One region of the Bradyrhizobium sp. AUGA SZCCT0222 genome, then DNA from elsewhere that is predicted to be linked to it. Evidence: predicted binding sites of a transcription regulator. Region 1 holds the regulator's gene; each other region holds the start of a gene.
The links. The regulator LexA, encoded in region 1, represses DNA repair genes until DNA is damaged. The targets are predictions, from matches to a motif close to TGTTCNNNNTGTGTTCNG.
Positions count from the first base shown of each region.

Region 1 (4,277 bases):
CCTGATCTCCGCCGACGGGCGCAATGTCGGTGTCCGCGGCCAGGACGGCAAACTGCATTTGATGCGCGCGGCCAAGGGCGCCGCGAGGGATGGCTTCCTCGTCAAGGAATGGCTGGCGGCGGATGCCGACGCCCGAAAGCCTGCCGATGCCTCGCTCACCGAGGGCGTCTCATGCGACGAGAGCGGCTGCGTGATGCAAGGCGCCGGTGGCGGGTTCGTGGCATTGGCGCTGCGGCCGGAAGCGCTGGCGGATGATTGTGAGCGCGCGGCGCTGGTGGTGACAGCAAGGCAGGCGCCTGCGGCGTGCGGCGCCTCGGTGATCTCTGCGGAGCGTCTGCGGCGGCAGGGCGCCATGGTGCTGCGGCGAAGCGGCAGCGGATTTACCATCGATGCCGTCAAGCTCCGGGGCGTCGATCGTCCATGGTCGCCAGCGATCGCGGGCGAGTGGGACGCGGAGACAACCATCCTCGCGCCGCGCCGTACGGCGCCGCGTGCGGTCGATGCGACCCCGTCGGAAGCGGATCTCCAGGCCGAGGAATAAGGATTCACGTTCCCCGGCGGGGCGCGACCGGCGGCGCGGAATTCAACCGGTGGAAAGCGGTGTCGCCGTGTCCGCCTTCGTTGTTGTGCGCTCGGGAATCGGATGCACCACCGGCAATTGCAGCACGGTGACGCGCTGACCCTCGCAAAGCTGCGTCACCAGCACATGGCTGCCGTCGGGAAATTCGATCGCGTCGTGGTGACGTTCCTTGATATGCGGATCGATGGTGTTGAACTTGCCGACGCGAAAACCGATCGTCCGCGTCCAGATCCAGCGATTGTCGTATTTGACGTCTTGCGCGAAGGCCAGTTCGGTCCCGGGCAGCATGCAGACCGCGACTGCGGGGTCGCGTTCGCTGGCAAAGCCGCGGGTCGAGGTGCCGCGGAAGGTGGTCGATATCAATGTCTCGCCGGCCTCAGCAGGACGCGTTGCCATCGCGTGCAAACTATAGTCACACATCGGATCGCTCCCTCGTAAGAGATAGAGACCCGTGCCTCCCTCGAGGCGCTGGCCTCTATCAGAGTGGACTTGAGCAAAGTCTATTCCTGTTCTGGGCAATAGTGCGACGGAAAGGCCGGCGTGCCCGATCACAAACGCGCTACGGCGGCTGCGGATCTTCGGGCATCGGCGGCAGCGGCAGTTCGAAGGCGCCGAGATGGAATTGCTCCCTTCCGTCGTCGGCAATCCCGGGCAGCGCGACCAGCGTGAACGCAGCCTCCGGATATTGCTGCCAGATCGCGAGATCTTCCGCCGTCACCATCAGCCAGCCGAACCGGAGCATGTAGCGGCCCGGCTCGGTCACGAGTCCCGCCCTCTGCCAGGTGATCTTGGTGATCATATTGCTGACCACGTCTCGTCCCCCCGGTTTTTGCGTCTTCGCGTTGAAAACGCGTCAAACCAACCATCCTCGCCCGCACAGCTTTTGCCGCATTCTGGGCAATTGTGCGACGCGTGGCCCCACCGTTCTCCGTCATGACGGCCACAGCCGTCAGAAGGATGCCCGGCACTCGGCCGGGCATGACGACTTCGGATAAGGAATGACGCTACTGACGCCCGCGAAAGCGGGCCGCCCTCAGTACTTGCGGTACAGCCCGATCAGCTTGCCCTGAATCCGGACCCGGTTCGGCGGCAGGATGCGGACTTCATAGGAGGTGTTGGCGGGCTCCAGGGCGATCGAGGCGCCGCGGCGGCGGAAGCGTTTCAGGGTGGCTTCCTCCTCGTCGATCAGCGCCACCACGATATCGCCGGTGTCGGCGGTCTCGTTGCGCTGGATCAGCGCCATGTCGCCGTCGAGAATGCCGGCGTCCACCATGGAATCGCCGCGGACTTCGAGCGCGTAATGTTCGCCGGAGCCGAGCATGTCAGGCGGTACGCTGATGGTGTGGCTGCGGGTCTGCAGCGCCTCGATCGGGGTGCCGGCGGCGATCCGGCCCATTACGGGAACGGCGACCGGACGGTTGCCATCGTCCTCGGCGGGCGCGCTGGCGGCGCGGACCTTGCCGAGCGTGCCTTCGATGACGCTGGGAGTGAAGCCGCGGCGGCCGTTGCCGTTACCGGCGCCCGCAAGCTCGGGCAGCTTGATGACTTCGATGGCGCGGGCACGGTTGGGCAGGCGGCGGATGAAGCCGCGCTCTTCCAGGGCGGTGATGAGGCGGTGGATACCGGACTTGGAGCGGAGGTCGAGCGCATCCTTCATTTCGTCGAAGGAGGGCGGCACGCCGGCTTCCTTGAGCCGTTCGTTGATGAAACGCAGAAGTTCATACTGTTTGCGCGTAAGCATCTCGAGCAATCCCCCGGTTGGCGCGTCGTAATTCGTGGTCGTTCAGTTTCGCGGTACTTCAGTTTCGCGGTTCTCAGTTGCGAGTGCGGTCTCAAATTCGGAAGTCCAAAACTCCCATTTGTAGACACCAGCTCTCGAAACAAATCATGAACGGACACTATATGTTCGATACATGTTCCGCAACCACTTAATTTCAGGTGAACGCGCGCCGACTTCGCCCGAACAGGCCGTCGCAATGCGTCATTCCGGCAGGCGCAGGAACTCGCATGGCGTGCCTTTCGGCAGCGCCGGCGCAAACGGCGGACGTATCAAAAGCGCCCGTGCCGCAGCGAGATTTCCAAGCAGCGACGAGTCCTGGTGGCTCACCGGCACCGCGATCAACGCACCGTCTTCGCGCCGTTCGAGCCGTGCGCGCAAATAGTCTTCGCGCTGGTCGTTGGCGGGAAGATCGCGGCCGAGCAGGGCGGTCTCACGCACGTGATGGATGGTTTTTCGGCCCGACAGCGCGCGAATCAGCGGCACCAGAAACAGGAAGCCGCAGACATAGGACGAGACCGGATTGCCGGGCAGGCCGATCACCCGCATCGCGCCGAGGCGGCCGTGCATCATCGGCTTGCCCGGCCGCATCGCGATGCGCCAGAACGCCATGGCGACGCCCTCGGCCTCCAGCGAGCGCTTGACGAGGTCGTGGTCGCCGACCGAGGCGCCGCCCATCGTGATCAGGATGTCGGCGCCCGACGCGCGGGCGCGGCGGATGCCCTCGGTGGTCGCCTCGAGCGTGTCGGCGGCGATGCCGAAATCGATGGTTTCGGCGCCCTCGGCCCGCGCCAGCGCGCGCAGCGCGTAGCCGTTGGAGTAGACGATCTGGCCCGGGCCCGGGGTCGAGCCCGGCATCACCAGCTCGTCGCCGGTGGCGAGCACCGCCACCTTGGGGCGGCTGATCACGGCGAGTTCCGGATAGTTCATGCCGGCGGCGAGCGACAGATCGCGGTCGGTGAGGCGGCTTCCCCTGGAGAGCAGCACATCGCCCTCGCGAAAATCGGCGCCGGCGGCGCGGATATGCCGTCCCGGTTTGGCGGTTTCCGTGATCGTGATGTGGTCGCCGCCGGCGGCCGTGTCTTCCTGGATGATGACGGCGTCGGCGCCATCAGGGATCACCCCGCCGGTGAAAATCCTGACCGCTTCGCCCGGGCCCACCTTGCGTTCGAACGGGCGGCCCGCCGCGACTTCGCCGATCACCTTCAGCCGCGCGGAGAGGTCGGCGGCATCGGCCGATCGCACCGCATAGCCGTCCATCGCCGACATCGCCTGCGGCGGCTGGGTGCGCTTTGCCGCAAGGTCGCGCGCGAGCACCCGATGCCAGGCGGTGTCGAGTGCGGCCATTTCTTCCGCCAAGGGATCGGCGCCCGCAAGGATCGCGGCCAGCGCATCAACGACCGGCATCAGGGCCACGGCAACACCCTCTCAAATTCCCAGCGCGGCGAGCGCCTTTGCGACGTCATCCGGCCCTGTCACATGTACCGCGGCCAGGCCGCGCGCCCGCGCGCCGTCGATGTTCGCGGCGGAATCGTCGAAGAACACGATGCGGGAGGCGGGAACACCGATCGCCATGACGACGTGATCATAGGCCGCCGCATCGGGCTTTCGAAGCCCGATCGTCGATGACAGGTAGATTTCACGGAAATGGCCGAGCACGCCGGCATAGGCCTGGCTGAAATGCACGACATGCGCGTTATTGGTGTTGGAGAAGGCATAAAGCGGCAGGCGTTGTCCGGCGCGCGCCAGCGATGCGGCGATGTCGGGCATTTCGCCGGCGAAGATCGCGTTCCAGCCTTCCAGGAACTGGGCGTCCGATATCCCGATGCCGAGTGAGCCACGCAGGCCTGCGAAGAATTCGGCGTCGCTGATCTCGCCCCGCTCGTGGCGATGCCAGGCGTCATTGGGCAAGAACCGCTC
Region 1 is NZ_JAFCLX010000029.1:34,578-38,854, forward strand. Features, by position in the region: partial or broken gene JQ629_RS23590 (ComEC/Rec2 family competence protein) at 1-541, shown strand, start outside; gene JQ629_RS23595 (hypothetical protein) at 584-1,000, opposite strand; gene JQ629_RS23600 (hypothetical protein) at 1,140-1,379, opposite strand; gene lexA (transcriptional repressor LexA) at 1,614-2,321, opposite strand; gene JQ629_RS23610 (molybdopterin molybdotransferase MoeA) at 2,562-3,773, opposite strand; gene JQ629_RS23615 (HAD-IA family hydrolase) at 3,786-4,277, opposite strand, start outside.

Region 2 (4,277 bases), on a different contig from region 1:
CGCCGCGTTTGCCGCGGGTAAGCAGTTGGCATAGCCGGCCATAGGCAGCACGGTCGCACGGATAAACAAAAATATTCGGCGTGCCGTCCATGAAGACGAGGCGCGAACCGATCAGAAGCTTTGGCTTGTGTAGAAGTTCCGGGTTGTCGAGCTCCTTCCAGGCGCGCACCACGCCGGCCAGCGTGTTGTGATCGGCGATCCCGATCACGGGAATACCAAGCCGGCTCGCCTCCTGCACATAGGCGCGCGGATCGGATCCGCCGCGCAGGAAGGAGAAGTTCGTGGTGATGCCGATCTCGGCATAGGCAGGTGCTGGCGCACCGGGGTTATTCATGCGAACAGCCCGTGCACGAACCATTTCGGCAGCACAGGCTCGCCCTCCGCATCGCTTTTGAGTTCGCCCTCATAAAGCCCATCGCGAAAAATCCAGAACCGCAGCCCTTCCGCGTCCTCGATGCGGAAATAATCCCGCGTCAGCGCCTCGCCATTCTGCTTCCACCATTCCATCGCGATGCGTTCGGGGCCTTCCACCCGCACCACCGCATGGGTGACGCGCCGCCAGGTAAATTGATGCGGCGGCCCGTCGGGCACGGATGCAAACGGCACGTTGATGGGCTCAGGTCTTTCGAACAGCCGCAGCGGCCGCAATGGCGGCTCGCTTTCGATCCGCTCCGGCCAGGCGGCTTGCGTCGCGGCCGCCAGATGATGCTGCGCTGATACCGACAGCACCGCGCGTTCCGGGATATGGGTGTCCTGCGGCAGATGCACGACGACCCGCTTTCCCCCGATCCGCGCCGCGATGCGGTCGATCAGGGCGGCCAGTTCGTCATTGTCATGGACATTGGCGTCGAGATCGCGCTGCTGCTGCACCACGATTTCGGTGCGGCTGGCGGACAGGCGTATCAGGTCAAAGCCGAAGCCGGGATCGAGCGGATCGCTCAAGGCATCGAGCCGCTCGCGAAACAGCCGGTCGATCACCTCAGGCCTGGTCACCGGACGGCCGGTATCGACCGTAATGTTGCGCACCGCGCCGTCGGTGCGGAAGAAACTCGCCTCCAACCGCCGCGCGCCCTTGCCTTGCTTGTCCATCGCGGTGACCAGCATGCCTGCGAGCGAGGACAGGTTGATCGCGATCACGGTGTCGGTCGCGACAGGTTCGGGAAAGCGTTTTTCGACGATGTAATCCGGCAAGGGTTTTCGCGGGCTGATCGGCGCATCGCCCTGCCCCAGCGCATGTTCGAGCAAAGTCGTGAAGCCGGCGCCAAATCGCGCCGTGATCTCGTGGCGCCCGCGCGCGGCGACGTCGCCAATGGTTTTCAGCCCGGCGCGGCGCAGGCCGCTGGTGATGGCGGCATCGGCGCCGAGCGCCGAGACCGGCAGCGGAGCGACGGCGTCGGCCTCCCCCCCATCGGCAATGATTTTCCCTGACGCATGGCGCGTCATCGTACGGGCGCAGATCGAGGTGCCGGCGATATCAGCGCTGACGACAAAACCCCTGCGGGTCAGCGCGCCGCACAGGGTCTGCAGCAGCACGCGCTCGCCGCCGAACAGATGGGCGCAGCCGGTGATGTCGAGATACAGCCCGTGCGGGGGATCAAGCGCCACCAGCGGCGTGAAGCGATCGCACCAGTCGGCGATATCGCCAAGCGTCTTGGCGTCCGAAACCGGATCGGCATCGAACACCGTCAATTCCGGACAGATCGCCCGGGCATTGGCGAGCGGCAGGCCGATCTCGAGGCCGGAGCGCGCCGCGAGATCGTCGAGCGCATAGATCTGCAGCGCGTTGTTTTGCTTGGCGACGACGACGGTGGGGGCTGGCACCTCTCCCGCTCGCGGGGACACACGAACAGCATGACTCGCGGAGACACCCCCGCCCCGACCCTCCCCCGCAAGCGGGAGAGGGGGCGGCGCAGCATCCGCGTGGTGAAAATTATTTTCAACTCGCGCGACGCTGCCCTGCGTAAGCTGGCGCTTGATGCGGTCGATGGGCAGGCGTGGCAGCCACAGGCTGAGGATTCGCCGCCGGTTCGCTGAAAAGGCACTCATCACATTTCCATTCCATGATCCACCGCCCAACCGGGCCATGACGGTTACGAACGAGCTCGGCGTCGAACACCGGCGCGCCCCACGCATGCCAGGGTGCTGATGGCGGCGAATGCGCCGCGCGCACGATCCATCTTGTCTCCGCGGTCGAGGGCTGCGGCGTCGCCGCGAGCCGCAGCAGCAATGCGGTGACGCCGGAGGCCTGCGCTGCCAAAGTCAGTTTGCGGCTGGCGACGAGATCGAGCTGGCGCGGCTCGCCCCAGACTTCCAGCACCACGGCGCCCAGCGCATCGCAGGCCAGCGCGTCGGCGGCGGTCCGCAACGCGGCGTCGGCATCGGCGGCGCGCACGGTTACCAGCAGCCGCGGATCGAGGCCGAGTTCGGCGAGCCCGCTCATCGACAGCGCGCCGGATTCGATTTCCGAAAAATCCTGCCGAACCCAGACCAGCGGCCGGCGCGATGTCACCCGTCCCGCAAGGCCCGCGATGAATCCCGTCGCCGCCGCACCCTGATGTCCTTCGGCAAAGACTTCATGCACCGCGGCGCGGGCAAGGCCGCCGCACAGCGTCGCATCGGCCTCGGCATGGCCGAGCGCCACTTTGTGAAGCGCGTGCGTATCCGCGCCCGCCTCGATGCGCTCGATGCGGCCGCGCAAACGCGCAAGCGTGCTCATGCGCGCGCCGGTCATGCGCCGCTCCTTGGAAATTGTGGGCCATTGCTGGTTTTGAAATGAACCCGCTGCTGGCTCATTTGTTCATGATATGTTCTAATATAAAGCTAACAGGCCCGGCAGAGTCAATCGGGATTACTACTGGGGCGATTCATAAGCGGAATCAAAGGGATTCAAGGATGGACGTGCAACGCAAGCTGGAAATCCTGGCCGATGCCGCCAAATACGACGCTTCCTGCGCCTCCAGCGGCACCGAGAAGCGGGATTCCCGCGACGGCAAGGGCCTCGGCTCGACCGCGCCCGGCATGGGCATCTGCCATTCCTACGCGCCGGACGGCCGCTGCATCTCGCTACTCAAAGTCCTGCTCACCAATGCCTGCAATTACGATTGCCTTTATTGCGTCAACCGCACTTCTTCGAACGTTCCGCGGGCACGCTTCACCGTCGACGAGGTCGTGAAGCTGACGATCGACTTCTATCGCCGCAATTACATCGAAGGCCTGTTTCTCTCCTCCGGCATCATCCGCAGTGCCGACTACACCATGGAGCAAGTGGTGTCGGTCGCGCGAAAACTGCGCGAGGAGCATCACTTCCGCGGCTACATCCATCTGAAAACCATTCCGGAAGCCGATGATGCGCTGATCACCGAGGCCGGCAGATATGCCGACCGGCTCAGCATCAACATCGAAGTGCCTGAGGAAGCCAGCCTCGCTAAACTCGCGCCGGAAAAGGACGTGCGCGCGATCCGCCGCACCATGGGCCGATTGCGGCTCAAGCTCGATGAAGCGCAGGACAACAATAACAACAACAAGACCGTAACAAAGGCAAAGCCGCCGCGCTTCGCTCCGGCCGGCCAGAGCACGCAGATGATCATCGGTGCGGATGCGGCCGACGACAAAACCATTCTCCATACCAGCGCCAATCTCTATGGCTCCTACAAACTCAAGCGCGTCTATTATTCCGCCTTCAGCCCGATCCCGGATGCCAGCCGCGCGTTGCCGCTATCGGCTCCTCCGCTGGTCCGCGAGCACCGGCTTTATCAGGCCGACTGGCTGATGCGGTTTTATGGCTTCGACGTCGGCGAGATCGTCGACGAGAGCGCCGGCATGCTGTCGCTCGATATTGATCCGAAACTTGCCTGGGCACTGCGGCACCGCGACCGGTTTCCGCTCGATGTGAACCGGGCCAGCCGCGAGGACCTGCTGCGCGTGCCGGGCTTCGGCCGCAAGGCCGTCGATCGCATCATCGCCTCGCGCCGCGTCACATCGATCCGTGCGGCCGATCTCGCCCGGCTGCACATCCCGAGGAATAAGGCGCTGCCGTTCATCGTTCTCAGCGATCACCGCCCCTCACCGCATCTGCTCGACGGAGCGAAGCTGGCGGAACGATTCAGGCCGAAGGCGACGCAATTGGGGTTTGGGTTTTAGCCACAACCGTCATTGCGAGGAGCGAACGCGACGAAGCAATCCATATCTCGGCAAGCGGAGACGTGGATTGCTTCGCTTCGCTCGCAATGACGAGGAGGAGAGATATGCACACCATCACCCTCGACAGCGAAACCGAT
Region 2 is NZ_JAFCLX010000009.1:121,861-126,137, forward strand. Features, by position in the region: gene JQ629_RS10565 (error-prone DNA polymerase) at 1-334, opposite strand, end outside; gene JQ629_RS10570 (Y-family DNA polymerase) at 331-2,046, opposite strand; gene JQ629_RS10575 (ImuA family protein) at 1,937-2,731, opposite strand; gene JQ629_RS10580 (putative DNA modification/repair radical SAM protein) at 2,893-4,140, shown strand; gene JQ629_RS10585 (UdgX family uracil-DNA binding protein) at 4,245-4,277, shown strand, end outside.
Region 2: JQ629_RS10575 (ImuA family protein) is a predicted target of LexA. The motif match lies at 2,795-2,812, and genes of this name have one in related genera.

Region 3 (4,277 bases), on a different contig from region 1:
GCGTGGTGCCTTATCTGACCGAGACGGCGGTGTTCTCGACGCTCGGCTATATCGCGCGGCTCGAAGGCGGTGCTGAAGTGGTGTTCGACTATGTCAATCCCGCAAGCTCGGTCGCACCAGCCGGCCGCGCCGCGCATCAAGCGCTTGCCGAGCGGGTGGCCGCGGTTGGCGAAAGCCTTCAGAGCTATTTCGATACCGCATCGCTTTGCGCCCGCATGAGCGCGACCGGCTTCCGGCATGTCGATGATGTCGGCCCTGACAGGATCGCGGCGCGCTTCTTCCCCGAGAGCGAACGTACCGCACCGGCGCGTGGCGGCCACATCATGCACGCCTCCACGTTCTGAGGCGCGCCTCGCGCTCAGCGGGATTTGGTGCAGGCAAAACTTCAGTCCGCTTTCACCGCCAAGCTTCAGCTCACGCGTCAGCTTACGATGAAATCACCAGGTTGACCGCCTTGGGGCCTTTGCCCTTCTTGTCTGGTTCGACCTCGAATGTAATGCGCTGTCCTTCAGTCAAATCCTTCAATCCGGCCCGCTCGACGGCAGTGATGTGAACGAACACGTCGCGACCGCCGTCATCAGGCTTGATGAAGCCGTAGCCACGTTCTCCATTGAAGAACTTGACTGTACCAGTCATGGCCATCGGGAAAACTCCTCCCCGTATTGCTTTGCCGCTACGCGCAATTCGCGTATCGGCCGACCGGACATTCGCTGCCGGAAGCTTGGCCACCTGAACCGATCGGGTCACGCACCGATCAGTCTGGATTTTTTTAGGCCTTGATCACTCCGCCGCAACCATTCGCGGAAGCGGAACGTAAAGCCAGTCATAACGGCCGAGCATAATACGGTTCCGCGCAAATTGACTATGGCTCAATCGCACTTTTCAGCCCGATGCACTGCCTTGAAGGCTTACCCCCAAAGGTTTGCATTCAAGGCTTGCATTCAAGGCGAGCCTTCAGGGTTTGGGCGTCTCAAGCCTGAACCGGCCGGCGCCGCCCTGGCCGAGCGGTTTTTCCAGTTCGGGTAAAATGGTCTTCAGCTCGCCCGCCAGCGTCCACGGCGGGTTGACGATCAGAAGCCCGGTTGAGGTGAGGGGACCGCCGGCCTGCTGCGGTGCGACGCTGAATTCGAGCCGCAGACATTTCCCGGCCGGCTTGCCGGTCTCAGCCACAGCGGCGACATGCCGCGCCAGGCCGTCGGTGATGCGCCGGCTTTTGACCGGATACCACAGCAGATAGCTGCCGGTCGGCCACTTCGCATAGGCCTCCGCAAAGCCGTCGGCGAGCTTTTCGAACTCGTCCTTCTGCTCGAATGAAGGGTCGATCAGCACGAGGCCGCGCCGCTCGTTCGGCGGCACGAAGGCCGGCAACGCCGTCCAGCCGTCGAGGTCGACGACCCGGGCCTGGGTGTCGCGGCGCAGCGCATCGATCAATTGCTTGTGGGCTTTCGGCTCGATCTCGCAGGCCGTGAGGCGGTCCTGCGGCCGCAGCAACGCGCGCGCGATCAAGGGCGATCCGGGATAGGCTTTCAGCTCGGCTTGCGCGTTGAAGGCCCCGACGATGTCGAGATAGGGCGCCACCAGCGGCAACGCATTTTCCGAGAACCGCGCCTGCATCACCCGCGCGATGCCGGTCAGCCATTCGCCGCTGCGGCGGGCCTCATCACCGGACAGATCGTAGCGCCCGGCGCCGGCATGGGTGTCGATGACGCGAAAGGCGGCGGGCTTTTCCTGCAGATAGGTCAGCATCCGCACCAGCACGATGTGCTTGATGACATCGGCAAAGCCGCCGGCATGAAAGGCGTGTCGGTAGTTCATGGCACAGGGGTTACCACGTCATTGCGAGCGTAGCGAAGCAATCCATAGCGCGGCAAAACAAAACTGGATTGCTTCGTCGCGGAGCCTGTCATCGGGCGCGCATTCGCGCGACCCGTTGGCTCCCTTGCGCAGACGCTTCGCGTTTGTCGCAGGCAATGACGGCGGACGAGTAATCCTAGCTCCCCCGCACCGGCGGCATCACGACCTCGTCGCGGCGGCAGGCGCGGCGGTCGATTTCCTCGCAAGAGCGGAATTGCAGGTCCTTGCTCATGCAGACCCTGACTTCGCTGAGGCGCCGGCTGCTGCAGACCACCGAAATCGCCGAGCTGCTCAGGCCGGGATTGACCTTGATAAAGGCTGCCTCGAGCGCCTCGGGGGCGATCGTCTTCGATTCCGACAATTGCAGGAATTCCTCGGGGATCTTCACCGCGGCGCGGGCTTTGCGGATGTTCTCGAAATAGGCCCGCGCGCCAAGGCCGGAACAGGTGCCGTGCTTGTCCCATTCGTTGAAGATCAGCCCGGGCGCCGGCATCAGGTCCAGCATCGACGTCATGACGTTGCGGTCGAGCCGGGGCGACGGCCGTTGGCAATATTCGGGAAAGCCGCGCTCATATTGCGGCCACAGGCCGTGGACCACGAAGGAAAACGGGCGCTCGCACTGGATCTGCGCAGAACGGCCGCTATTGCCGCGTTCAGAGGCGGCCTCGCAGAAGGAGGGCGACCACGACAGGGCCAGCACGTAGAAATCGAACTCGCCCGGGGCGTTCTGCCGGCGGTCCTGCGCGGCGGCGTGGCCCGCGGTGAACAAGACAAGTGCCAGCGAAATCAGCAGCCGCGAAACAATGACCGATGGAAACATCAAGCGCTCCCTTACTCGCAAAGCATGACGTACTCGATTACCCGAGCGTAGCAGGGAACCGGAACATTTCAAGAACAAAAATGGCGTTAGCCGCGAATCGGGTGGCGCCGGCCACCGCGATCGAAAAACTCAGGCAGGGAGCTTGGGGTAAGCTTAAGGCCGTGCGGCCTTGCAGCCGGGGTTATAGGCCCAGTTGCGGTCCAGCCCGGTGACGCACCATTCGACACCCTGGCCGAAGCCGGCAAAGCCGCCATCCTCGACGATCGAATAGTGCACGTTGCGCACCTTGCCGTCGCTCAGCATCACATCGCCGGTGCAATAGCGGCGCGGAATGTTGTCGGATTGCCAGGGCCGGAACGTGGTTTCGTGGATCCGGCCGTAAGAGGTGATGGTCAGGGGCGAATTCCAGAAGGTGCTTTCCTTCTCGCGGAACTGCGAAATGATGGTCGGCAGCGCCGATTCGCACGGCGCAACGCGCCCGTCATACCGGGGACCGGACAGCCAGAAATTCAATTCGAGCGGATTGGCGGCCTGCGCCGACTGGCCGAATGCCAGGACGGCGAGCGACGCGGCCAGGCCGAGGGTTTTCAACGATGTGAAGAGGGTGCGCATGGGAATTCCGCTGGTCATCCAACCCTCAAGACCGTGCCGTGAAGCCCGGACGAGGTCAAGTGCAGCGCGGCAACACCTTGCAGGCAAGTCGAGGTCCGGCCGTAACCCATTCTTTTCACGGCCGCCGGCGCACTCTATGGTGGCCCCAGCGAATGGAGTCTGCGATGCAAAGAATTGGGGCCGCGTGCCTGGTTGCGATGTGCGGGTTGCTGTCGGCTGCGCCGGCGCAGGCCGACTGGGTGCCGCCGTTCAAGGGCAATGATACCGGCGGCATTATCGCCTATTCGCTGGCGAGACAGGCGGATGCGCGCCAGCTCGCGGTCGATCACTGCGCCGGTTACGGCAAGGTGGTGAAATTCCTGGCGGTGCAGCCCTATGAGGGCGGATACGTCTCCTTCGCCTGCCGCTGGGTGCCCTACGGGACCCACGCCCGGCCGCTGCGCACGCTCTACTGAGCCGGACCTGAACGCCTGAACCACGACCAGGGGAGCGCAAGCATGGCGCGACAGCTTGATTCCGTTTGTTTGGCGCTTGGCCTGCTCGCGGTGTGGCCTGCGAGCCATGCCGGCGCCGTCGAGCTGCCGGTGCGCAAGGCCGGCCTGTGGGAAATGAAGGTGGTGCAGACCGGCTCGCCGGTGCCCGAGATGACGATGCAGCAGTGCACCGACGCGACCACCGACAAGGATATGAGCACCTCGTTCTCGCCGATGGCCAAGGACGTCTGCTCGAAAAACGATACCCAGAAGACCGCGACCGGCTACGTCACCGATTCCGTCTGCGGCTCCGGCGGCATGTCGGTCAAATCGCGTGCCGAGATCACTGGCGATTTCAACTCCGCCTACACCGTGAAGTCGACCTCGAACACCACGGGCGCTCCGGCCGGCGTGCCGCGCGATTCCACGACCACGATCGAGGCGAAGTGGCTCGGCGCCTGCAAGGCCGATCAAAAGCCCGGCGATATCATCATGCCCGGCGGCATGAAGATAAATCT
Region 3 is NZ_JAFCLX010000052.1:9,895-14,171, reverse strand. Features, by position in the region: gene JQ629_RS30785 (class I SAM-dependent methyltransferase) at 1-344, shown strand, start outside; gene JQ629_RS30780 (cold-shock protein) at 427-642, opposite strand; gene JQ629_RS30775 (23S rRNA (adenine(2030)-N(6))-methyltransferase RlmJ) at 955-1,815, opposite strand; gene JQ629_RS30770 (ribonuclease T2 family protein) at 1,991-2,674, opposite strand; gene JQ629_RS30765 (hypothetical protein) at 2,828-3,286, opposite strand; gene JQ629_RS30760 (hypothetical protein) at 3,451-3,741, shown strand; gene JQ629_RS30755 (DUF3617 domain-containing protein) at 3,784-4,277, shown strand, end outside.
Region 3: JQ629_RS30770 (ribonuclease T2 family protein) is a predicted target of LexA. The motif match lies at 2,734-2,751, and genes of this name have one in related genera.